4 regions of the Conexibacter stalactiti genome follow, and region 3 is predicted to be linked to each of the others. Evidence: riboswitches for the same ligand, from Rfam matches in the RefSeq annotation. Region 3 holds a riboswitch; each other region holds the start of a gene.
The links. A riboswitch is a leader RNA that binds a small molecule or an ion and turns the genes downstream of it on or off. The one in region 3 is predicted to bind cyclic di-AMP.

Region 1 (5,363 bases), on a different contig from region 3:
CGAGCGTCAGCAAGGCGCTCGCGATGCCGTCGCCGGAGGGTGCGAAGCCCAGCTCGACGATGTGGCCCGACTGCTCGCCGCCGAAGGCCCAGCCGCGTGCTCGCAGCGCCTCCAGCACGTAGCGGTCGCCGACGTTGGTGATCGCGACTTCGATCCCAGCCGATTCCATCGCGGCGTGGAAGCCGTAGTTGGTCATCACCGTCACGGCGACGCCGTCGCCGCGCAGTCTCCCCTGCGCGCGCAGGTGCAGCGCCGCGAGCGCGATCAGCTCGTCTCCGTCGACGACCGCGCCGTCGCCGTCGACCGCCAGCACGCGGTCACCGTCGCCGTCGAAGGCGAAGCCGGCGTCGTGGTCGCCGGCGCGCATCGCCGCGGCGAGCTGGTCGAGGTGCGTCGAGCCGCAGCCGGCGTTGATGTTGCGGCCGTCAGGCGTGTCGGCGAGGACGTCGACGTGGGCGCCGAGGCGACGGAAGATCTCCGGCGCGGCCTTGTACGTGGCGCCGTTGGCGCAGTCGAGCAGGATCCGTCTGCCGGCGAGGTCAAGCCCGCCGAAGCGGACGTGCAGCTCGCGCAGGTAATCGTCGAGCGTGCCGTGCAGCTGGCGCACGCCGCCGAGCTCATCGGGCTGCACCGGCTCGCCGTCGAGCAGCGCCTCGATCTCCTCCTCGACGGCGTCAGAGAGCTTGTCGCCGTCGGCGCCGAAGAACTTCACGCCGTTGTCGGCGAAGGGGTTGTGCGACGCCGACAGCACGACGCCGAGGTCGAAGCCGTAGCGGGCGATCAGCAGCGGTGCGGCCGGCGTCGGCAGCACGCCGCCGAGCAGCGCGACGCCGCCGGCGGCAGCGACGCCCGCGGCGACCGCCGCTTCGAGCATCTCGCCCGATTCGCGCGTGTCGCGGATCACGAGCACGCGCGGGCGACCGTCGGCAGCTGACGTGGCGGCGCGCGCCGTGGCGGCGCGCGCGAGGCCCAACGTCAGCTCCGCCGACAGGAACTCGCCGGCGACGCCCCGGACACCGTCCGTGCCGAACAACCGGCGAGCCATGAAGCGAAAACTAGCGCTTCGAGAACTGCGGGCGCTTGCGGGCCTTCTTGAGGCCAGCCTTCTTGCGCTCCTTCACGCGCGGGTCACGCGTGAGGAAGCCGCGCTTCTTCAGTTCGCCACGAAGGTTCGGGTCGGCCTGAAGCAGAGCGCGCGAGATGCCGTGACGCAGCGCGCCGGCCTGCGCCGAGACACCGCCGCCGTGCATCTTGGCGATGACGTCCATGCGCTCCTCGTAACCGACCGCTTCGAGCGGCTGGCGGATGTTGCGCTGGAGCGTCGGACGCGGGAAGAAGTCGTTCAGCGGCTTGCCGTTGATCGTGTACTCGCCCGTGCCCGGCTTCAGGATCACGCGCGCGACAGCCGTCTTGCGCTTGCCGGTGGCGGTGTAGCGAGCACCGGACGCGAGGCTGATCGCCGCGTCGGCGATCGGCTGCGCCTCCTGCTCCTCGTCAGAGTCGGAATCGGCCGAAGCGGTCGTCTCGCCGTCCTCGTCCTCGTCCTCCTCACGCGCCTCGCCGTCGAGCACGATGTCCGGCACGAGGTCGGCACCGGGGATCTCCGGCTTGACGCGCGGGGTCTCCGGGATCTCCTCTTCGGCCGCCTCGTCGTCGCCGGACTCGGCGACGGGCTGCTCGGCAGCCTCGTCGGCAGCGGGCTCCTCAGCAGCAGGCTGCTCAGCAGCGGGCTGCTCAGCAGCGGGCTGCTCGCCCTCGGCGGCGGGCTCAGGCGCCTCGCTGGCGGCCTCGACGGGCTCCTCGGGCGTCTCGCCCGCGGGGTTGCGCTGCTCGTCTTCAGGCTGCTCGACGTCGGACACTAGGCTTCGATCTCCATCGGTTGCGGCTGCTGGGCTGCGTGCGGGTGCTCCGGACCGGCGTACACCTTCAGCTTCGTCAGCTGCTTGCGCGCGAGGCGGTTGCGAGGCAGCATGCCCTTGACCGCGATGCGGATGACTTCCTCCGGCCGCCGCTCGAGCATCTCCTCGAGCGTGCGGGAGCGAAGGCCGCCGGGGTAGCCGGTGTGCCGGTAGTAGCGCTTGTCGGCCCGCTTGTTGCCCGACACCGAGATCTTCTCGGCGTTGATCACGACGACGAAGTCGCCAGTGTCGACGTGCGGGGTGTAGGTGGGCTTGCGCTTGCCGCGGAGGGCATCGGCGATCTGCGTCGCGAGGCGGCCGAGCGTTTGCCCGTTCGCGTCCACGACGAGCCAATTGCGCTCGCGGTCAGTGGGATTGGCGACGTAAGTTCTCATGGCAAGAAAAGGGCCGCGCACCGTGGCGCGGCGGGGTGAGCACTATAGAGAACGCGACGCGATCGTGTCGGGCGAGTCTGCCGAGGGCGCACGCGCGCTCGGTCGGGGTCGCGTCCGTCGGAGGCGTCCGTATACTGGCCGGCGTTCCATAAGCCTGCCGAATCCCTCTTGCCGGAGGGAGCGGGGGATCCATGGCGGTGGCGTCGTCCGACGTCGCCGCTGGGGCGAATCCGAGCACAGGCGCTCGGTAGCGCGGCCCTTTCAGCGCGAGCCCGTCAGCTAACCCCGTAGGCCGTCAAGAAAGGGGCATCGCGTCCCGATGCTGCCCGGAATGGGGTCGTCTACACCCCGTCCTGTCGTGAAGACGACCTTCGCCGCCGCCCTCCTCGGGGCCGCCGTCGTCGCCACCGCCGCCGCACCCGCCGCCTTCGCGCAGGCCGGCGGCGCCGCCACCGTCCCCTCCGCGCCCGCCGCGGCTCCCCTCTCCGAGAGCGCGCCGGCCACCGCCGCGCAGCCGTCGATCGCCGCGATCGCGTGCAGAGCCGGCTGTCCCGCGCCCGGCACCGTCGAGCGCGGCGGGACGGTCTCGCTCTCCGGCCAGCAGCTCGACGGCGCCAGCGCCGTCGTCTTCCTCGGCGGCCGCGGCTCCAAGGACGACGCGCGCGTGCGCGTCAGCGGGAAGAGCGCGACGCAGCTGGACGTGAAGGTCCCCAGCACCGCCAAGAGCGGCCAGGTCGTCGTCGCGACCGCAGCCGGCGTCGCCTCGCAGTCGAAGACCGTCTCGATCCGCGTCGTCAAGGCCGCCTCCAGCGTCTCGGCAACGCTGCCCGCCCCGGTGCTCGCGCCAGTCGCCGGGATCGCTCAGCTCGACGCGGGCATCTCGACCAGCAGAGCCGGCAAGGGCGTCTCCGCCGCGCAGGTCGCCTACATCTCGCACGCGGGCGCGCCCGTCGCCGTCCGAATCGACGTGGTGCGCAGCGACGACGGCCTCTCCGTCTTCAGCGACACGCGCACCGCCGCGCCCGAGCAGCAGCAGACGCTGACGTGGGAGGGCCGCGGCAACAGCGCCGGCGCGCTCGCGCTCGACGGCAGATATGACGTGCGCGTCTCGGTCAGCACCGACGCCAGCGCCCGCACCGTCTTCTCCGCCGACAGCGGCGCGGTCGCCGGCGGCGCGGCGCCGCAGGGCGGCTCCCCCGCCCCCACCGGCTCGCAGCGGATCGGCGGCTTCACCTTCGTCGGCGCCGTCTTCCCCGTGCAGGGGACGTACAACTTCGGCCAGAGCGCCGCGCGCTTCGGCGCCGGCCGCAGCGGCCACTCGCACGAGGGCCAGGACGTGATGGCCAAGTGCGGCACGCCGATCGTCGCCGCGCAGGGCGGCGTGATCAAGCAGAAGGCGTACCACGGCAACGCCGGCAACTACGTCGTGATCGGCTCGACCGCCTCCGGCGACGACCACATGTACGCCCACTTCCGCGCGCCCGCGGTCGTCAGCAGAGGCCAGCGCGTCGCGACCGGCCAGCTGCTCGGCTACGCCGGCGACACCGGCAGCGCCTCCGCGTGTCACCTGCACTTCGAGATCTGGAGCGCGCCGGGCTGGTACTCGGGCGGCAGCCCCAGCGACCCGCTCGCGACGCTGAAGACGTGGGCGGCAGCCGGCTGATGTTCGCCGGACGCTCTACTCTGGTCCTGTGACCGACCTCGACGGAACCGCGACGGGCATCCTCGCTTGGGTGGGGCTGGCCGTCGTTGCGCTCGCCGTGATCGTGCTGCTGATCTCGACCTTCCACCCGGAAGGTCGCAAGCGGCCGGGCGGCTACCTCGACGGCGAGTCGCCGCAGCCCGAGGACGTGCCGCGCGACGAGCGCGGCAAGCCCCTCAACAGATAGCGCGCAGCGCGCCCCTCGCGGGGCGCGCTACTCCCATTCGATGGTGCCGGGCGGCTTGCTCGTGATGTCGAGCACGACCCGGTTGACCTCGCGGATCTCGTTGATCATGCGCGAGGCGATCTGCTCCAGCAGGTCGTACGGCAGCCGCGCCCAGTCGGCCGTCATCGCGTCGTCGCTGGTGACCGCGCGGATCACGACGACGTAGCCGTAGGTGCGCTCGTCGCCCTGGACGCCGACGGTTCTGACGTCGGGCAGGACGCAGAACGACTGCCACAGCTCGCGGTAGAGGCCCGCTCTGCGGATCTCGTCCTGGAGGATCGCGTCAGCGTCGCGGAGCGTGTCCAGACGCGCTCTCGTCGCCTCGCCGCCGACGACGCGGATCGCGAGACCCGGGCCGGGGAACGGCTGACGCCAGACAAGCCGCTCCGGCAGGCCGAGCTCGGCGCCGACGGCGCGGACCTCGTCCTTGAACAGCGCGCGCAGCGGCTCGACCAGCTCGAACTGGAGGTCGTCCGGGAGGCCGCCGACGTTGTGGTGCGACTTGATCGTCGCCGCGCCGGTACCGCCGCCCGACTCGATCACGTCCGAGTAGAGCGTGCCCTGGACGAGGAATCTGGCGCCGCCCTCAGCGAGCTTGGCCGACTCCTCCTCGAAGACGCGGATGAACTCCTCGCCGATCGCCTTGCGCTTCGCCTCCGGGTCGGTGACCCCTCTGAGGCGGCCGAGGAAGCGCTCCTCGGCGTCGACGGCGACGAGCGGGACCTTGTAGTGGTCGCGGAAGGCCGAGATGACCTGCTCGCCCTCGTTCTTGCGCATCAGGCCGTGGTCGACGAAGACGCACGTCAGCTGGTCGCCGATCGCGCGGTGCACGAGCAGCGCGGCGACCGACGAGTCGACCCCGCCCGAGAGGGCGCAGATGACGCGGCCGTCGCCGACCTGGGTGCGGATCTTCTCCAGCTGGTCGTCGATCACCGAGCTGGCCGACCATGTGCGCGCGCAGCCGCAGATCTCTTCCAGGAAGCGCGTGATGATGTCCTGGCCGTACGGCGTGTGGACGACCTCGGGATGGAACTGGATCCCGTAGATCTGCTGCTCGGTCGACTCCAGCGCCGCGACCGGCGACTCGGTCGAGGAGGCGAGCGCGGTGAAGCCCGGCGGCGGCGCGAAGACCGTGTCGCGAT
Region 2 (5,363 bases), on a different contig from region 3:
ACCGCGACGGGGCGTCGGCACAGCCGGGCAGCCAGCGTTGGGCCCACGACTCCAGCGCGGCCAGCGCCGGCTCCAGCTCGCGTCCCATCGGCGTGAGCGCGTACTCGACCCGGGTCGGGGGCGCCGGCGGGGGCGGCGAGACGGTGCGCGCGACGACGCCGCGCGCCTCCAGCTCCTTCATCCGCTCCGACAGCAGCCGGTCCGACAGCTCCGGGACGGCGTTGGCGATCTCGCTGAAGCGCTGCGGCGAGCGGTTCATCAGCACGCGCACGATCGCGCCGGTCCAGCGCTTGCCGAGGAACTCGATCGCCTCGTGGTAGTGCGGGCAGCAGGCGTCGGCGGCGCTGTCGGCACCGGCGGGGTCGCCGGCGGCGCATGCCGCGTTCCGCTCCGATGCCTGCTCGACCGCCATCGAGCACAGCTTACGCCCGCATCGGCCCCCTGGCCATGCGGGCGATGTCAGGCGGCGCGCAGCGTGCGCGACTGCTCGATCGAGCCGTCGACCGGCACCTCGCCGGCGACGTTGACCATCGCCGCGAGCGATTCGAGCGCGACGGTCGCGATCGCCTCGAGGATCTCCTCGTCCTCCCAGCCCAGCTCGCGCGCCTCCTCGTGCAGGTGCAGCGGCGGTCTGCCGTCGACGACGAGCGCGCGCAGGTAGCGCAGCAGCGCCGCCTCCTTCGCGTCGCCGGAGTCGAAGTCGCGTGCCAGCGCGACCTCGTCGAGACCGAGGCCGGCGGCGCGGGCGGCACGCGAATGCATCGCTATGCCGGGCTGTGAGCCGCGCTCCTCCGCGACCGCGAGCGCGATCCGCTCCAGCGTGGCGGCGGAGAGGTGGCCGTGACGCAGCTCGCTGCGAAAGCGCGCGTAGCCGCGCAGGGCGGCCGGGGAGCCGGCGAGGGCGCCGACGAAGTTGGGCAGTTGGCCGCCGGTCGCCAGGGCGCCGCGCAGGACAGGGACCGAGCCTTCCGGTGCTGTGAGGTCGTCGTGGATCTGGAACCGACTCATCGGAGTCTTCATGGCGCGCACCCGGGTCGTAGAGGTTCTCGCCCCCCTTATACGAGCGGGACCTAAACCCAGGCTCACGGTTCCTTTTGCGCCGGCTATGGGGGCGGACGGCCGATTGCGCTCGCCCCTTGTCGCGCCGGCTCCACGGCCAGCGCGTTTGTCAGGCGCCGGAGGCGGTGAGGATGGCGACGAGGATCAGGAAGACGCCCATCAGCACCGCGTACATCGCGGCACGGTCGGGACGGCTTCCGGCGATCCGCTCGCTCGCGCGACGGGGGCGATGACGACGCGCGGTCGTCTCGTACTCGTAGTCATGACGGCGGGTCGGCGGCGGCGCGACCTGGCCCCTGATGACGATCGTGCGGCGCTCGCCCTGCTGGCTCGCGCTGCGACCGGCGCGTGACGGCGCCTCTGCGGTTGGCATCTCTGTCGGTCCTCTTTCTCGAGCTTGCGGGGTTAGCTGACGGGCTCGCACCGAAAGAGCGGCGCTATGCGCGGACGCGCGATTCGCCCCGTTGTCGTGGGTCCCCCGCTTCCCGTGCGGCAGACGGGAATTCAGCGGTATGACACGGCGATCCTACCAACGGCTTGCAGATTCTGACCTGCATCCGGTGGATCTTATGGAAAGCCTCGGTCGGAAAATGCGGGCTTCTTGTGGCACGCGGCCTCAAGCGGGCTGCACGGGCGCCGATGACGCGGCGGTGGCGCGTGCGCGCGCGGCCAAGCGGCGCGCGAGGCACCTGGCGCCGGCCGCTCAGCTGCGCTCGTAGGCGGCCTGTTCGGCGACGGTCCGCTCCGCCCACGGGACCGCTTCGAGGCGCGCGTCGGGGATCGGCTCGCCGCTCTGCACCGAGCGGCCGTAGCTGCCGTCGGCGAGGCGCTGTTCGGCGCGTTCGATCGCCGCCAGCTCCTCGCGCAGCTGCTCGACGAAGCCGGCGTCGCGCTCCCGCTCGAACAGCTCCGTTCCACCGTCGGCGAGATGCTGGTCGAGGTGCGTCAGCTCCTGCTTCTCGCCGCCGGGCGGGATCAGGCCGGCCAGCTCGCGCTCGACGCGAGCGCGTTCGCGGGCCAGCAGCTCACGGGCATGCGCGGTGTCCATGTCGGCGAGGGTACCCGCGCGCGCGGCAGGACGCACGCGCGGTGCGACGCACTCGCGGTGTGACACACGCGCGGTGTGCGCACTCGCGGCAGGGCGCACGCGCGGCCGCGAGGCGGCCGCCGCGCGGGCGTCAGCGGCCGGCGGTCGCGCCGACGAAGGCGGCGACGGCCTCGGCCTCGGCGCCGGAGTAGATGCCGGCGGGCATCGTGCCGCCGCCGCGCTGGCGGCCTCTGACGATCGCGTCGTAGGTCAGCTCCTGCGGCGGCTTGAGCACGTCGAGGTTCGGACCGACCTTGCCGACGGCCTCGGCGGCGGCGAGCGTGTGGCAGTTCGCGCAGCCGGTGCCGAACAGCGCCCGCCCCTCCTCCTCCTGCTTCGTCAGCTCGATCGTCGTCCCGTTTATGTGGGCGTCGGCGCTGTCGCGGTCGCCGAATATGAACAGCGCCGGGACGGCGATCCCGACAGCGACGTAGAAGACGGTGAAGGCGATGACGGCGAAGGTGCGGGCGCCGGGCTTCTGCGACTGGAGCGTCGCGCGCACGCCGCGCGGGCCTCCGCGCACGGCGAGGAAGAAGAGCCCGAGTCCGACGACCACCCAGAACGCGAGAAACACCACGGTTGCGAGCATCGGAGCGACCCTATCCGGAACCCACCATGGAATGGAAGGGCGAACTGTTGTGTCGCGTCAGCGCGCGCTCTCAGCGGCTGCGATTGCGGCTGCGCCCCCGGCCGAAGTTCATCGTCTCAGGCGCGACGCCGCGGAAGTCGCGCGCGGAGCCGCCGCCGGCCGCCGCGCGCTGCTGCTCGTGCTGCTCGATCGCGTGGCGCTCGGCCTCGTCGAGCGGCGAGAAGTCCTTCGCGATCACCTTGCCCATGCGCGCGTCCGGTATGTCGAGCGGAGCGATCCGCGCCAGCAGGATGCTGATGCCGCCGCCGGCCGCCGGCAGCCGCTCCAGCGTCCCCTCCACCAGCACCAGCGGCTCGGTGCGGACGGTCAGGCGTCTGGTCTCGTACAGCTCCGGCCGCACGACGAGGTTGACGGTGCCGTGCTCGTCCTCGACCAGCAGGAAGACGATCCCGCGCGCGGTGCCCGGCCGCTGCCGCGCGACGACCATCCCACCGAGCTTGACCGTCGCGCCGTGCGGCAGCGACGCCAGCTCGCGGCTGGTGACGACATCGCGCGGCAGCCGCGGGCGCAGCAGTCTCAGCGGGTGGGCGCGCGCGGTCAGCCCGGTCGTGTCGTAGTCGGCGAGCATCCCGTCCCAGGCGCCGAGCTGGCGCAGCTCCGGCGCCCCCGGCAGCTCCAGCGGGAGCGCCAGCTGCGTGCCGCCCGGCACGCGGCGGCCGGGCACCGCGACGCCGAGCCGCCACAGCGCGACGCGGCGATCGCCGCCGGCGAGCACGTCGCAGGCGCCCGACCAGGCGAGCGCCTCCAGCGCAGGGCGACCGGCGCCTGCGCGCGCAGCGAGGTCGGCGACCTCGCGGAACGGCCCGCCGGCCCGGCGCGCGGCGACGAGCGCCTCGGCGTCGTGCGGCTGCACGCCGCGCACGTAGCCGAGGCCGATCCGAACGCGCACCTTCCCGTCGTCCCCGGTGTGGGAGGTGCACTCGGTCTCGCTCGCGTTGATCTCCGGCGCGAGCACCTCGATCCCGCGCCGCTGCGCCTCGTGCACGAGCGCGTCGGGCGGGTAGAAGCCCATCGGCTGCTCGTTCAGCAGCGCGCAGAGGAACTCGGCCGGATGGTGGACGCGCAGCCACGTCGACTGGTAGGCGAGCAGGCCGAAGGCCGCCCCGTGCGCCTTCGGGAAGCCGAAGCCGGAGAAGCCGCGCACCATCTGGAAGACGCGCTCGGCCAGCTCCGGCGTCACGTCGTCGTGGGTCGCCAGCGCGCCCTCGACGAACCTGCAGTGATGGGCCTCGATCGCCGCCTCCGAGCGCTTGCGGCTCATCGCCCGCCGCAGCCCCTCCGCCTCGCCGGCGGAGAAGCCGGCGAAGGCCATCGCCACCTCGATCACCTGGTCCTGGAAGATGATCGTGCCGAGCGTCTCTCTCAGCGGTCCGACGAGCGAGGGATGGTCGTAGGGAACCTTGAAGGAGGGGTCGATCCGCTCCCGCTGGCGGCGCTCGATGTAGGGGTTGACCGCCCCGCCCTGGATCGGCCCCGGCCGCACGATCGCGACCTGGATCGTCAGCTCCTTCAGGTTCGACGGCCGTGTGCGCCGCAGCGACGCCATCTGCGCGCGGCTCTCGATCTGGAAGACGCCGGTCGTCTCGGCGTTCTGGATCGCCTCGTAGGTCGCGCTGTCGTCGTAGGGGATGCGCGAGAGGTCGATCCGCTCGCCGCGCGTCGCCGCGATCGACTCGACCGCGCGCTCGACCGCCGACAGCATCCCGAGCCCGAGCAGGTCGATCTTGAGGAAGCCGGCGTCGGCGCACGAGTCCTTGTCCCACTGGACCATCTGGCGCCCCTCCATCGCGGCCGGGACGATCGGGCAGCAGTCGCTCAGCGGACGCGTCGCGACGACCATCCCGCCCGAGTGCTGCGAGAGGTGGCGCGGCAGGCCGTGCGCCTGCTCGGCCAGCCGCGCCAGCCACGCCCAGCGGCCGCTGCCGACGCGCCGCTCCCCCAGCGCGCTCGCTATGTCGGCGGCGACGTCGCGCGCCGACCAGCCCTCGGAGCCGCGCGCGACGCGCTCGATCTCCCCCGGCGGCAGCCCCAGCGCCTTGCCCAGCTCGCGGATCGCGCCGCGCGCGCGGTAGGTCGGGAAGGCGGCGACGAGCGCCGAGTTGCGCTCCCCGAAGACCGTGTGGATGCGCGGGATCAGCGCCGCGCGCACGTCGCGCGGGAAGTCGAGGTCGATGTCGGGCAGCGCCTGCAGCTCCTCGTTGAGGAAGCGGCCGATGAACAGTTCGTTGGCGACCGGGTCGACGTGCGAGAGGCCGGTCAGGTAGCAGACGATCGAGGAGACCGAGGAGCCGCGGCCGCGGCCGGGCGGCAGCAGCGCGCGGGCGCTGTCGGCCCCGCGCACCTCGACGGCGACCTCGCGCGCCAGCTCCAGCATGTCGCGGTGCAGCAGGAAGAAGCCGGCGAGGCCGAGCTTGCGGATGATCCGCAGCTCCTCGTCGAGCCGGCGCCGCGCCTCCGCGCGATGGGCGGCGCTGGTGTCGGCGTAGCGGTCGGCGAGGCGGTCGCCGCACAGCTCCGCCAGTCTGCGATCGGCGCTGTCGTCCTCGGCGCCGGGATAGCGGTAGCCGA
Region 3 (5,363 bases):
AGGCGCTGTTCGCCTACGGCGGCGCGCTGCGGCGCGGCCGCGAGCCGGCCGCCTCGCGCGAGCCGCTGCGGCGGGCGCTGGAGCTGGCGAGCGCCTGCGCGGCGGCGGGCCTGGCCGAGCAGGTCCGCGGCGAGCTGTACGCGGCCGGTGCGCGACCGCGCACCGACGCGCTGGCCGGCGTCGAGGCGCTGACGGCGAGCGAGCGGCGCGTCGTCGACCTCGCCGCCGCCGGCCGCTCCAACCGCGACATCGCGCAGGCGCTCTACGTCACGCCGAAGACGATCGAGGTCCACCTCACCAACGCCTACCGCAAGCTCGGGATCCGCTCGCGGCGCGAGCTGGCCGGCGCGCTGGCGCCGGCGTAGGCGTCTTACAGCCCGAGCCCGCGCACGCCGTCCTCGTCCCAGCCGAGGTGGTGCGCCAGCTCATGGCGCAGCGTGCGGGTCACCTGTGCGCGCAGCAGGTCGGGGTTGTGCCCGAAGTCGCGCAGCAGCGTGTCGCGGTAGATGATGATGCGGTCGGCGAAGCCATCGCGCGCGACGGTGTCGCCGTGGTACAGGCCGTAGGCGCCGCGACGGCGACCGCCGTCGGAGACGACGATCGCGACATGCTCGAGCGCGCGGTGGAACTCCAGCGGCAGCTCGTCGACGGCGCGCCGCACGATCGTCTGGAAGTCCTCCTCGTTCCACGGGTCGAAGAGGTCGTCCTCGTCGTCGTCATCATCGTCGCCGTAGAGGTCGTCGTCGACCTCGCCCCACGAGCCCTCGCGCGCGAGCCGCTCGCTGCGGTCGACCAGCTCGTCGAACTCCTCGTCGCTCTCGGGGTCGCGCCAGCCGGCCAGCGGGCCGGTGATCAGCGACATCAGGAAGGCGACGACGACCACGCCGGCAGCCGCGACCGCGATCCCCTGGAACAGCCGCATCGGGTAGTCGGTCGCGAACCCCTGGTAGAGGGTTATGACCGCGATGCCGATCAGTAGCGCGACGAAGGCGGCGAAGAGGATGCGCTTTGGCGTAGGTGCACGCATGGGCGTGCACCTACGGTAGCCGGTCGCGACGAGTGCGTGTTACCGGAGTGAGCGGGCGATGACGACGCGCTGAATCTCGTTCGTGCCCTCGTAGATCTGCGTGATCTTCGCGTCACGCAGCATCCGCTCGACGGGGTACTCGTTGACGTAGCCGTAGCCGCCGAGGATCTGGACCGCCTCGACCGTCACGCGCATCGCGTTGTCGGAGTTGAAGAGCTTGGCCATCGCGGAGTACTTGCCGCGGTCGGCGTCGCCGCGATCGGCCTTCGCACAGGCCTGGTAGAGCAGCTCGCGGCCGGCGGCCGTCTGCGTCTCCATGTCGGCGAGCTTGAACTGGATCCCCTGGAACTGGTTGATCGACTTGCCGAACTGTCTGCGCTCGCGCGCGTAGGCGGCGGCGTAGTCGGTCGCACCCTGGGCGATGCCGAGCGCCTGCGCGGCGACGCCGAGACGCGAGTAGTCGAGCGTCCCGAGCGCGACATGCATGCCCTTGTTGACCTCGCCGATCAGGTTCCCGGCCGGGATCCGCACCTCGTCGAAGATCGGCTGGCCGGTCGGGCTGCCCTTGATGCCGAGCTTGTGCTCGTAGTTGCCGACGGAGAAGCCGGGGCGGGTTCTCTCGACGACGAAGGCGCTGATGCCCTTCGAGTGGCCGGCCGTCGGGTCGGTGACGGCGAAGACGATGTAGAAGTCGGCGACGCCGAGGTTCGAGATCCAGTTCTTCGTGCCGGTGACGATCCACTCGTCGCCGTCGCGGACGGCCTTCGTGATCATGCCGCCCGGATCGGAGCCGGCCTCCGGCTCCGACAGCGCGAAGGCGGGAGTCCACTCGCCGGTCGCGCACTTCGGCAGGAAGCGCTCCTTCAGCTCGTCGCTGCCGAACAGCTTGATCGGGAGCGTGCCGAGCTCTTGCACCATCAGCATCAGCGCGGTCGAGGCGCAGGCCTTCGCGATCTCCTCGACGGCGATGTTGAGCATCAGGACACCCGTGCCGGTGCCGCCGTGCTCAGGCTCGAAGGGCAGACCGAACAGGTTCAGCTCGGCGAACAGCTCCCGCAGGTCCCACGGGTATTCGGCCTTCGCGTCGATCTCTGCGGCGCGCGGTGCCACGCGCTCCTGGGCGACCTTCCGGATCGTGTCGCGAAAGTCGCGTTGCTCGTCGGAGAGGGCGTAGGCATCGGCAAGTGCGGACATGCAGCCGATCGTACTGAGGGCCTCCCGTGGAGGCCCCCGATACGTGAACTGTCGCCTATCGCCTGAGCAGGCTGTCTCAGAGCCCGGCGGGGTGGCGAGCCGTGAAGCCACTCGAGGAGCGCGTCTCGGTCTGCCAGCGCGACGGGTCAGCGCCGCTGGTGTCGAAGCGGAGCCCGGCGACCACCATGTACATGTGGCTGCCGTGGGAGTAGGTCGTGATCCACTGACCTCTGCCCGACTCTTCCCAGTTGTTGAAGCTGCCGGAGGGCATCGACTCCTCCAGCAGACCGGCGAAGTGGAGCGCGTAGCTGACCGAGCCGGAGCAGTCGTAACCGCGATCCTGCCACTTGCCGTGACCGCCGCCGTAGACGTACGGCTTGGTCGCGATCTCGTTGCCGGCCGCGATCACGTCCTTGACGACCTGCGGAGCGTCGGACGGAGCGACGGCGAGGCCGTTGGAGAGCAGCTTCGCTCTGCCGACCGGCGCGGCGACCGTCGTCATATCGAAGTCGGCGCCGCCGGCGCTGGTGGTGTCCCCGATTCTGCGCAGCGAGGCGACCGTGGTCGCGTCGACGACGCCGGTGACGGGCAGCTCCTGCGCCTGCTGGAAGCGCTTGACGAGGCGCAGCGTGCCGGGGCCAAAGGAACCGTCGATCCCGGCCGTGAAACCGGCGCGGCCGAGGTAGTCCTGCAGCACGCGCACGTCCTGGCCGCTCATGCCCTTCTTCAGGACGCGGGCGCCGAGCGTGCGGCCGACGCGGCCCTTGGGCGCGGTGGTGGTGGTCGGCGCGGCGATGGTGGTCGTGTCCGTCGCGCCGGGCGCGGTGGTCGTTCTCGCGCCCTTCGGGTCGGCGATCGCGCGCAGCTTCGCGACGAAGTCGGCGTCGACGACGCCGTCGACCGCGAGGCCGTTTCTCTTCTCGAACTTCTTGACGTTGCCGAACGTGATCGGACCGAAGTCGCCGCCGACGGGCGTCGAGAAGCCGGCTCTGGTGAGGAAGTCTTGGAGGACGCGGACGTCCTGGCCGCTCATGCCCTGCGTGAGCGTACGTCTACCGAGCGCGGCGCCCGACGCTGTAGACGAGATGAGCAGCGCGGCTGCCGCTGCCGCGACAACGGTCGCAGACATGCGTTTGGCAGACAGCACAGCAGTGAACGACAAGGTGCAACCCCTTCTCTTTCGGGCGCCTGCGGGGTTAGCTGACGGGCTCGCGCAGAAAGAGCAGCGCTACGTCGTATCCCTTACGACGATTCGCCCCTGAGTCCTGTTGAAGGCGGACTCTTTGGTTCCCCCGCTCCCCGGCGGTTGCGACGCTGGGGATTCGGCTGGGTTCTTGAACGACGCGAGCAGGCTAGCAAGGGCTGCGGAGCGATGTCGACCGGTTATGGATCCGACCAGCTGAAACTGGACGCATCGCGCGCGTAGGCGCGCGTTATGAAGCGGTGACCTTTGAAACCGCCGTTTATGACGCCCTGGAAAAACGGTTTATGGAGCCAACCGGGCGCCCGGGCGCTATCGTGCCGGGCCGTGGCAGCCTCCCCCGAGCAGCAGCTGGCGCGGCTCGATCGCGCGACCGCCGCGCTCGACCCGCCGTTCGCCGCCGTCGACCTCGACGCGTACGGCGCCAATGCCCGCGACCTGCTGCGACGGGCCGGCGGGCGGCCGATCCGGCTCGCGAGCAAGTCGATCCGCTGCCGTGCGCTGCTGGAGCGGACGCTCGCCTCCGATCCCGGCTTCCAGGGCACGCTGGCGTTCACGCTGCCGGAGGCGCTGTGGCTCGCCGACCACGGCCTGCGCGACCTCGTCGTCGCCTACCCGACGGTCGACCGTGCCGCCCTGCGGGCGCTGGCGAGCCGGGCTGACGACGGCGGGATCGCGCTGATGGTCGACGATCTCGCCCAGCTGGAGCTGATCGAGCGCGCGGTCGGCGGGGCTGGCCCGATCCGCCTCTGCATCGACGCCGACGCCGGCTGGCGGCCGCTGCGCGGGCGGATCCGCATCGGCGCCAAGCGCTCACCGCTGCACACGCCGGCCCAGGCGGCGGCGCTGGCGCGGGCGATCGTCGCACGGCCGGCCTTCAGGCTGGTCGGGATCATGGCCTACGAGTCGCAGATCGCGGGCGTCGGCGACCGGCCGCCCGGAAATCCGCTGAGAGGGGTCGCGGTGCGGGCGATGCAGCGCGCCTCGGTGCGCGAGCTGGCGCAGCGGCGTGCCGCGATCGTCGCGGCCGTGGAGGCGGTGGCGCCGCTGGAGTTCGTCAACGGCGGCGGCACCGGCAGCATCGAGACGACCGCGGCGGAGCCCGCCGTGACGGAGATCGCGGCCGGATCGGGCCTGTACGGCCCGACGCTGTTCGACGCCTACACGCGCTTCTCGCCGCTGCCGGCGGCGCTGTTCGCGCTGCCGGTCGTGCGCCGGCCCGGTCGGCACGTCGCGACGGCGCTCGGCGGCGGCTACCTCGCCTCCGGTCCGGCCGACCGCGCACGGCTGCCGCGGCCGCTGCTGCCGGCGGGGTTGAAGCTCGACAGCCAGGAGGGCGCCGGCGAGGTGCAGACGCCGCTGCTGGGCGCCGCCGCCGGCAGCCTGCGCGTCGGCGACCGCGTCTGGTTCCGCCACGCGAAGGCCGGCGAGATGTGCGAGCGGTTCGCGGAGCTGCACCTGATCGAGGGCGAGCACGTGGTCGAGACGGTGCCGACCTACCGTGGCGAGGGCCAGAGCTTCCTCTGAGACGTTATGTCGCCTCCGGGGCGGCACCTGACGGGCGACTCTCACCCTCGACTCGACCCTGAGGCATCAAACCGCGATCGGCCAGCTGCCAGCGGGTTGAGGAGCGTTACGCCGCGATCGGCGTCCCGACCGGACCGAGGACGCGGTCGGTGTACATATTCCCGAAGCGGCCGGCCGGGTCGAGCCGGCCCCGCACCGCCTGGAAGCGATCCCAGGCGGGATAGCGGGGGCGCAGCGTCGCCGCGGTCTGGAAGTGGCGCTTGCCCCAGTGCGGACGGCCATCGTGCTCGTCCATGATCTGCTCGACGGCGCGGAAGTACGGCCGCCATTCCATCCCGCGGAACATGTGGACGGCGATGTAGCCGCTCTCGCGGCCGTGCACGGGGCTCAGCAGCGCGTCGTCGGGGGCGACCA
Region 4 (5,363 bases), on a different contig from region 3:
GGATCGTGTCTCTGCTGACGAACAGGATCGGCGTGCCGCTCTTGGCGGCGTAGGCGGCCGCCGGCATCGCGAAGGCGGGGTCCTCGCTGGAGACGACCATCACCGTCTTCGTCGCTCTGCCGGAGGCGGCCGACTGGAATCTGTCGACGGCAGCCGCCAGCGCCGCCGGGTCGTCGCCCTCGATCGTCGTCGAGCGGAAGCCGGCCGGCGCCGGCGTGTCGGAGCCGACGCGCACGACCTGCATCCCGCCGAGCGGGCTGACGCCGGTCGGCGCGAGCGCTCTCAGCGCCTCCTCGCTCGCCTCCGGCAGCGATCTGCCGTCGCTCAGGAGGATCGGCGCCCGCAGCGGTCTGCTCATCAGCACCGCGGCGGCCAGGCCGGCCTGCCACGAGTCCTGGTCGACGACCGCGACCGCCGGCGGCTGCGTGTTGGGCGCGCCGCCGGGGTAGACGGCGCGGGCCGCGGCGGCGGCGCTGGCGATCGAGTCCGAGCCGCCGACGCGCGTCGTGTTCTTCGTCGCGAAGCCGGGGAAGCCGAGTTGCTGCACAGCCTCCGGCTCGTCGCCGCTGGAGCCGATCTGCGGCGTGACGATCGTGGTCGTCTTGCCGCCGTCGTCGTCACCGCCGCCGCAGGCGGCGAGTCCGGTCGTCAGTGACAACAGCAGTCCGGCGAGGGCGAGGCGGCGGCGCAACATCGGCCCCGCACCATAGCCCGCCGCTCGCCGGACCGAGTCGATCAATTGTGAAGCGCCCGCGTCACGGCGTCGTGTCGTCGCCCGCGTCGTCGTCGGGGTCCTGCAGGTTGAGCACGAGCTTCGCGGAGACGCGATCGCCGTCCTGCTTGGTGCCGGCGACGATCGATCTGTACGCCGAGACGTAGCTGCGGATCTCGGCGAAGTCCGGATCCTGATCGACGCCGAAGCCCTCCAGCAGCGACATCAGCGGCCCCGGCACGAGCAGGAAGCCGGCCTCGTAGCCGTCGCCGAGCGACTCGATCGCCGACTTGCCCGGCTCGGTCTCCGACAGCGGCGACTCCGGATCGAGCGCCTCGCGCGCGGATGCGACGCCGAGGCCGAGCGCGAGCTTGTCGCCGTCGGCGAGCAGCGCCAGCGGCTGCGGGACCTGCGGGAAGTGCAGCTGGAAGCCGTGGCCGCCGCCGGTCGTCGGCGTCGTCGAGAGCCCGGAGCGCTTGGCGAAGCGCTCGATCCCGTCGACCGCCCGCTCGGTCGCGGCGGGGTCGCTGGAGCCGAGCACGATGCCGGCCGCGGCGTCGGTCAGCGAGGTGCCGCCGACGAACGCGGCGACGCCGTCGAGCCAGCCCAGCAGGTCGGCGTCGAGGTCGAGGCCGAGCAGGTTGCGGACCTCGGTCGCGGCCATGTCGTAGACCTCCGACTGTCTCAGCTGCTGGGTGATCGTCTCGCCGTCCAGCGGCGCGGCCAGCGCGGCCCACGCCTCGCCCGGCAGATCGCCGAGCGCGACGGCGCTGTCGCCGGCCGTCGGCAGCTCGGCCGAGCCGGAGGCGAACTCGAAGACGACCTGATCGGCGCGCGCGGTCAGCGCCATCGTGATCGGCTCGCTGCCGAGCGCTCTGTCGAGCTGCTCCTCCTGGCCCTCGAGCGCGCCTCTCAGCTCGGGATCGGCGAGCGCCTGCTCTCTCAGCAGCTCGACGATCATGCGCGGCTCCGCGTAGCCCCACGCGAGGCGGTCCTCGGGCAGCCCGTCGGCAGCGTCGGTGAAGCGCTCCTCGTCGGCCAGCGATCTGCCTCTGGAAGCGGCGACCGCAGCTCTGAAGCCCTCCTCGGTGCCGCCGACGAGGTAGTCGTCGACGAAGCCGTAGGCCGAGCCGTCGTCAGCGTCGACGGTGTACTCGACGCCCTCGTAGGTCGCTCTTCTGTCGGCCGGGTCGACGTCTCTCGCAAGCGCTCTCTCGGCCGCCGCCTGATCTCTGACCTCGATGATCACCGCGCCGTCGGGCGACTCCGCCTCGGCCGGGTTCTCGATCAGCAGGAAGCCGCCGATCGAGTCGCCGAGGAACGGGTCGATCTCCTCGGAGAAGAAGTTTCTGTCGGTCTCCTCGAGTCCCTCGTCGAGCAGGCGCCGCAGCTCTCTGCCGGGATCGGTCACGCGCAGCATCCGTCTCGCGGCGGTGAGGACCCCCTCCTCGACGTCGCCCTCGGGGCGCACGAGCACCTCGCCGTACGCGATCGCGTTGGACGGCGCGAGCGTCGCGGGGCCGTCGGTGGGGGCGGCGGCCTTCTGCTCCTCCTCGCTGCCGCAGGCGGCCAGGGTGCAGGTCACGAGCAGCAGCGGCACCGCGGCGGCGAACGGCCGCGTCCGGCGCCTAAAGAGAAGATGAGAGAGGGACATGCGGCGGAATCCTAGGGGCCCGCGACGACATCAGACCGCAATACGCGGGAATTTCCATATTCGCGCAGGGTTGACGTAACGCCGGAGCGATCCCTAGGATGCCGCCCAACGCCGAATCCGGGGCCCGAAGCCCTGGACCGGGGGACCCAAGTCGTTTGGGGCTAATTCCGCGGTACATCCGTGGGAGGCGCCGGCTCTTTCCGCGCCAGCCCGACAGCTAACCCCGGAGGCCGACGAAAGAGGAAGCTGTTGCGCGCACGGACCCTGGTCGCGCTGGGTCTCATGACGGTCACGGCCACCTGGGCCCCCGCGGCGAACGCGGCGGTCTCGGGCGGAGCTGGCGTCACGAGCGAGGCGACGACGAGAGCCCCCAAGGGCAAGAAGGCGGCCAAGAAGAAGAAGGCCCCTGCCGCCGCCCCGCAGGTCCAAGAAGCGCAAGAGCAGGAGGCGGCTCCGCCTGTCGGCAGCGGCGGCGGCGCCAGCGCCGACTACGTCCCGCCGGCCGACACCCGTCCGACCGTCCCGGGCTCCCGCGCCGTCTTCAGAGACGGCATCGCGTACGCCCCCGCGGCGGCTCCGGTCGAGGTGCAGGAGGCCGTCTGGGCGGCCAACGATCTGCTCGGCAAGCCGTACGTCTACGGCGGCGGTCACAAGAGCTTCCGCGCCGCCGGCTACGACTGCTCCGGAACGGTCTCCTACGCGCTCAACGGCGCCGGCCTGCTCGACAGCCCGCTCGACTCCTCCAGCTTCATGTCGTGGGAGGAATCCGGCAGAGGCACGTGGATCACGGTTTACACGAACCCCGGTCACGCCTTCGTCGTGATCGCCGGCCTGCGGCTCGACACCAGCGGTCCCGGCGAGTCCGGCCCGCGCTGGCGGCCCGGCAAGTACTCCACGCGCGGCTTCAAGTCGCGCCACCCCGAGAACTTCTGAGCTCCGTACGGTTCGCCGCCCTTCGGCGGCGAGCCTCGCTCGGTAGGCTTGATCTTCTGATCCACGTCCCTGTCCTAGGAGGATCCTGAATGGCCGGCCTGTCCGGGCGCTTCTCCACCGTCGTCAAGTCGAAGATCTCGAAGCTGCTGGACAAGGCAGAGGATCCTTCAGAGACGCTGGAGTACAGCTACCAGAAGCAGATGGAGCTGCTGCAGAACGTGAAGAAGGGGCTCGCGGACGTCGTCACGTCCAAGAAGCGCCTTCAGCTGCAGTCGCAGAAGATGGAGCAGCAGGTCGTCAAGCTCGACACGCAGGCGCGTCAGGCGCTGGCGGCCGGCAACGAGCCGCTCGCGCGCACGGCGCTCGAGCGCAAGGCCGCGATCCAGGGCGAGCTGCAGGGTCTCGACACGCAGATCGCCGAGCTCGAGCAGCAGCAGCAGTCGATGATCGACAACCAGGCGAAGCTGCAGTCGAAGATCGAGGCGTTCCGCTCCAAGAAGGAAGTCGTCAAGGCGCAGTACTCCGCGGCCGAGGCGCAGGTGCGGATCTCCGAGGCGGCGACCGGTGTCGGCGAGGAGATGGCCGACGTCGGCCTCGCGATGCAGCGCGCGCTCGACAAGACCGAGAACATGCGCGCCCGCGCGGGTGCGATGGACGAGCTCGAGAAGGCCGGGGCGTTCGACGACCTGACGCAGCTCGGCGACGGCACGGACGACATCGACCGCCAGCTGGCGCAGCTCGGTTCCGGCGGAGCGGTCGACAGTGAGCTGGAGAAGCTGAAGGCCGAGCTCGGCGGTGGCAGCGCGCCCGCGCCGGAGCTGGGCGCCGGCGACACGGCCGCCGGGGACGCTCCGGCCGGCACGGAGAAGCCGGCATGATCGTCCGCATCTCGGGCGAGGGCCAGTACAAGCTGGCCGACGAGGTCGCTGACCGCCTCAACCAGCTCGACAACGACGCGGTCGCCGCGGCCGAGGCCGAGGACGAGCCGAAGTTCCTCGCGCTGTTCGCGCAGATCGTCGAGCTGATCCGCGGCGAGGGCACACCGCTCGCCGCGGACGAGCTGCACGGCTCCGACGTGATCGTCCCGCCGGCGGACACCTCCTACGAAGAGGCCCGCCACGAGTTCACGGGCGAGGGCCTGATCCCGGGCTGACCGCGGAATCGGCTGGCGCCGATTCCGTCGCGGGTTCGGCCGGCGTCGAACCCGCAGCCCCGAGCGCCGGCCTTCGTGCCGGCGCTCCGCGTTTCCAGCTCAGATCGGGATGCCCCAGAGCGGGAACCAGCGCTCGAGCTCGGCTTCGATCGGCAGCTCGGCGCCGACCTGGGCCTTGAGACGCAGCTCGGACTCGCTGTCGCGCTGCTGGGCGCCGCCGGCGGGGACGAAGGGGTAGAACGCCCCGCGCTTGTAGTTGTAGATCCAGTAGAGCGGTCTGCCGGACGAGTCCTGGAAGCCGAAGACGGCGCAGAGGATGCGGTCGCCGTAGCCGCCGGCCTCGAGCGCGCCGCTGACGGCGTTGATGCCGACGACGAGATCGTCGAAGTCCTTGTCTCTGAGGACGATCCAGCGGTAGCCGTACTCGTCGTCTCTCGACTCGACCTTCGTGTCGGAGTCGTCGGAGATGCCCTCGACGACCTCGACCATCTCTCTGACGATCCCTTCGAAGTCAGCGGTCGCCAGCGCCTGGAAGACGATGCCGGCTCTGCCGCGGCTGTGGATCCCCAGCTCGGTCTCGAACTTGACGTTCGCCGTCGTCATCGCGAACAGCCGGTCCGGCGCAGGTCTCGCGAGTCTGCGCTTGCCGGTCAGGATGTCGAACAGGCCCATGGACTACGCGCTGCCCTGCAGCTGGGACTCGAGCCGGCTCAGGGCCGCGATCCGCTTCTCCATCGGCGGGTGCGTCGAGAAGAGGCCCATCAGCGAGTTCTTCGCGTGCGGCGGGAAGATGTAGAAGGCCGCCAGCTCCTCCGAGGCGCGCAGGTCGCGCTGGGGGATGCGGTCCATCGTCCCCGAGATTCTCATCAGCGCCGAGGAGAGCGCGCTGGGGCGGCCGGTGATGATCGCCG

Region 1: another riboswitch for cyclic di-AMP. It lies ahead of R7226_RS06430 (M23 family metallopeptidase); the one in region 3 lies ahead of R7226_RS19220 (peptidoglycan-binding domain-containing protein).
Region 2: another riboswitch for cyclic di-AMP. It lies ahead of R7226_RS08085 (hypothetical protein); the one in region 3 lies ahead of R7226_RS19220 (peptidoglycan-binding domain-containing protein).
Region 4: another riboswitch for cyclic di-AMP. It lies ahead of R7226_RS29250 (NlpC/P60 family protein); the one in region 3 lies ahead of R7226_RS19220 (peptidoglycan-binding domain-containing protein).

What each region holds. Positions count from the first base shown of each region.
Region 1 covers NZ_JAWSTH010000010.1:82,387-87,749, forward strand. The annotation lists gene glmM (phosphoglucosamine mutase) at 1-1,045, opposite strand, end outside; gene rpsI (30S ribosomal protein S9) at 1,056-1,859, opposite strand; gene rplM (50S ribosomal protein L13) at 1,859-2,293, opposite strand; cyclic di-AMP (ydaO/yuaA leader) riboswitch at 2,439-2,602, shown strand; gene R7226_RS06430 (M23 family metallopeptidase) at 2,652-3,956, shown strand; gene R7226_RS06435 (hypothetical protein) at 3,985-4,182, shown strand; gene guaA (glutamine-hydrolyzing GMP synthase) at 4,210-5,363, opposite strand, start outside.
Region 2 covers NZ_JAWSTH010000015.1:3,207-8,569, reverse strand. The annotation lists gene R7226_RS08095 (winged helix-turn-helix transcriptional regulator) at 1-412, opposite strand, end outside; gene R7226_RS08090 (carboxymuconolactone decarboxylase family protein) at 460-1,008, opposite strand; gene R7226_RS08085 (hypothetical protein) at 1,169-1,432, opposite strand; cyclic di-AMP (ydaO/yuaA leader) riboswitch at 1,439-1,579, opposite strand; gene R7226_RS08080 (TraR/DksA C4-type zinc finger protein) at 1,763-2,107, opposite strand; gene R7226_RS08075 (c-type cytochrome) at 2,238-2,735, opposite strand; gene R7226_RS08070 (DNA polymerase III subunit alpha) at 2,806-5,363, opposite strand, start outside.
Region 3 covers NZ_JAWSTH010000057.1:5,211-10,573, forward strand. The annotation lists gene R7226_RS19205 (helix-turn-helix transcriptional regulator) at 1-365, shown strand, start outside; gene R7226_RS19210 (metallopeptidase family protein) at 371-1,027, opposite strand; gene R7226_RS19215 (acyl-CoA dehydrogenase family protein) at 1,067-2,221, opposite strand; gene R7226_RS19220 (peptidoglycan-binding domain-containing protein) at 2,298-3,254, opposite strand; cyclic di-AMP (ydaO/yuaA leader) riboswitch at 3,392-3,559, opposite strand; gene R7226_RS19225 (amino acid deaminase/aldolase) at 3,750-4,949, shown strand; gene R7226_RS19230 (D-arabinono-1,4-lactone oxidase) at 5,056-5,363, opposite strand, start outside.
Region 4 covers NZ_JAWSTH010000145.1:3,676-9,038, forward strand. The annotation lists gene R7226_RS29240 (cell wall-binding repeat-containing protein) at 1-694, opposite strand, end outside; gene R7226_RS29245 (DUF3352 domain-containing protein) at 756-2,366, opposite strand; cyclic di-AMP (ydaO/yuaA leader) riboswitch at 2,466-2,613, shown strand; gene R7226_RS29250 (NlpC/P60 family protein) at 2,616-3,299, shown strand; gene R7226_RS29255 (PspA/IM30 family protein) at 3,389-4,177, shown strand; gene pspAA (PspA-associated protein PspAA) at 4,174-4,452, shown strand; gene pspAB (PspA-associated protein PspAB) at 4,552-5,124, opposite strand; gene htpX (zinc metalloprotease HtpX) at 5,128-5,363, opposite strand, start outside.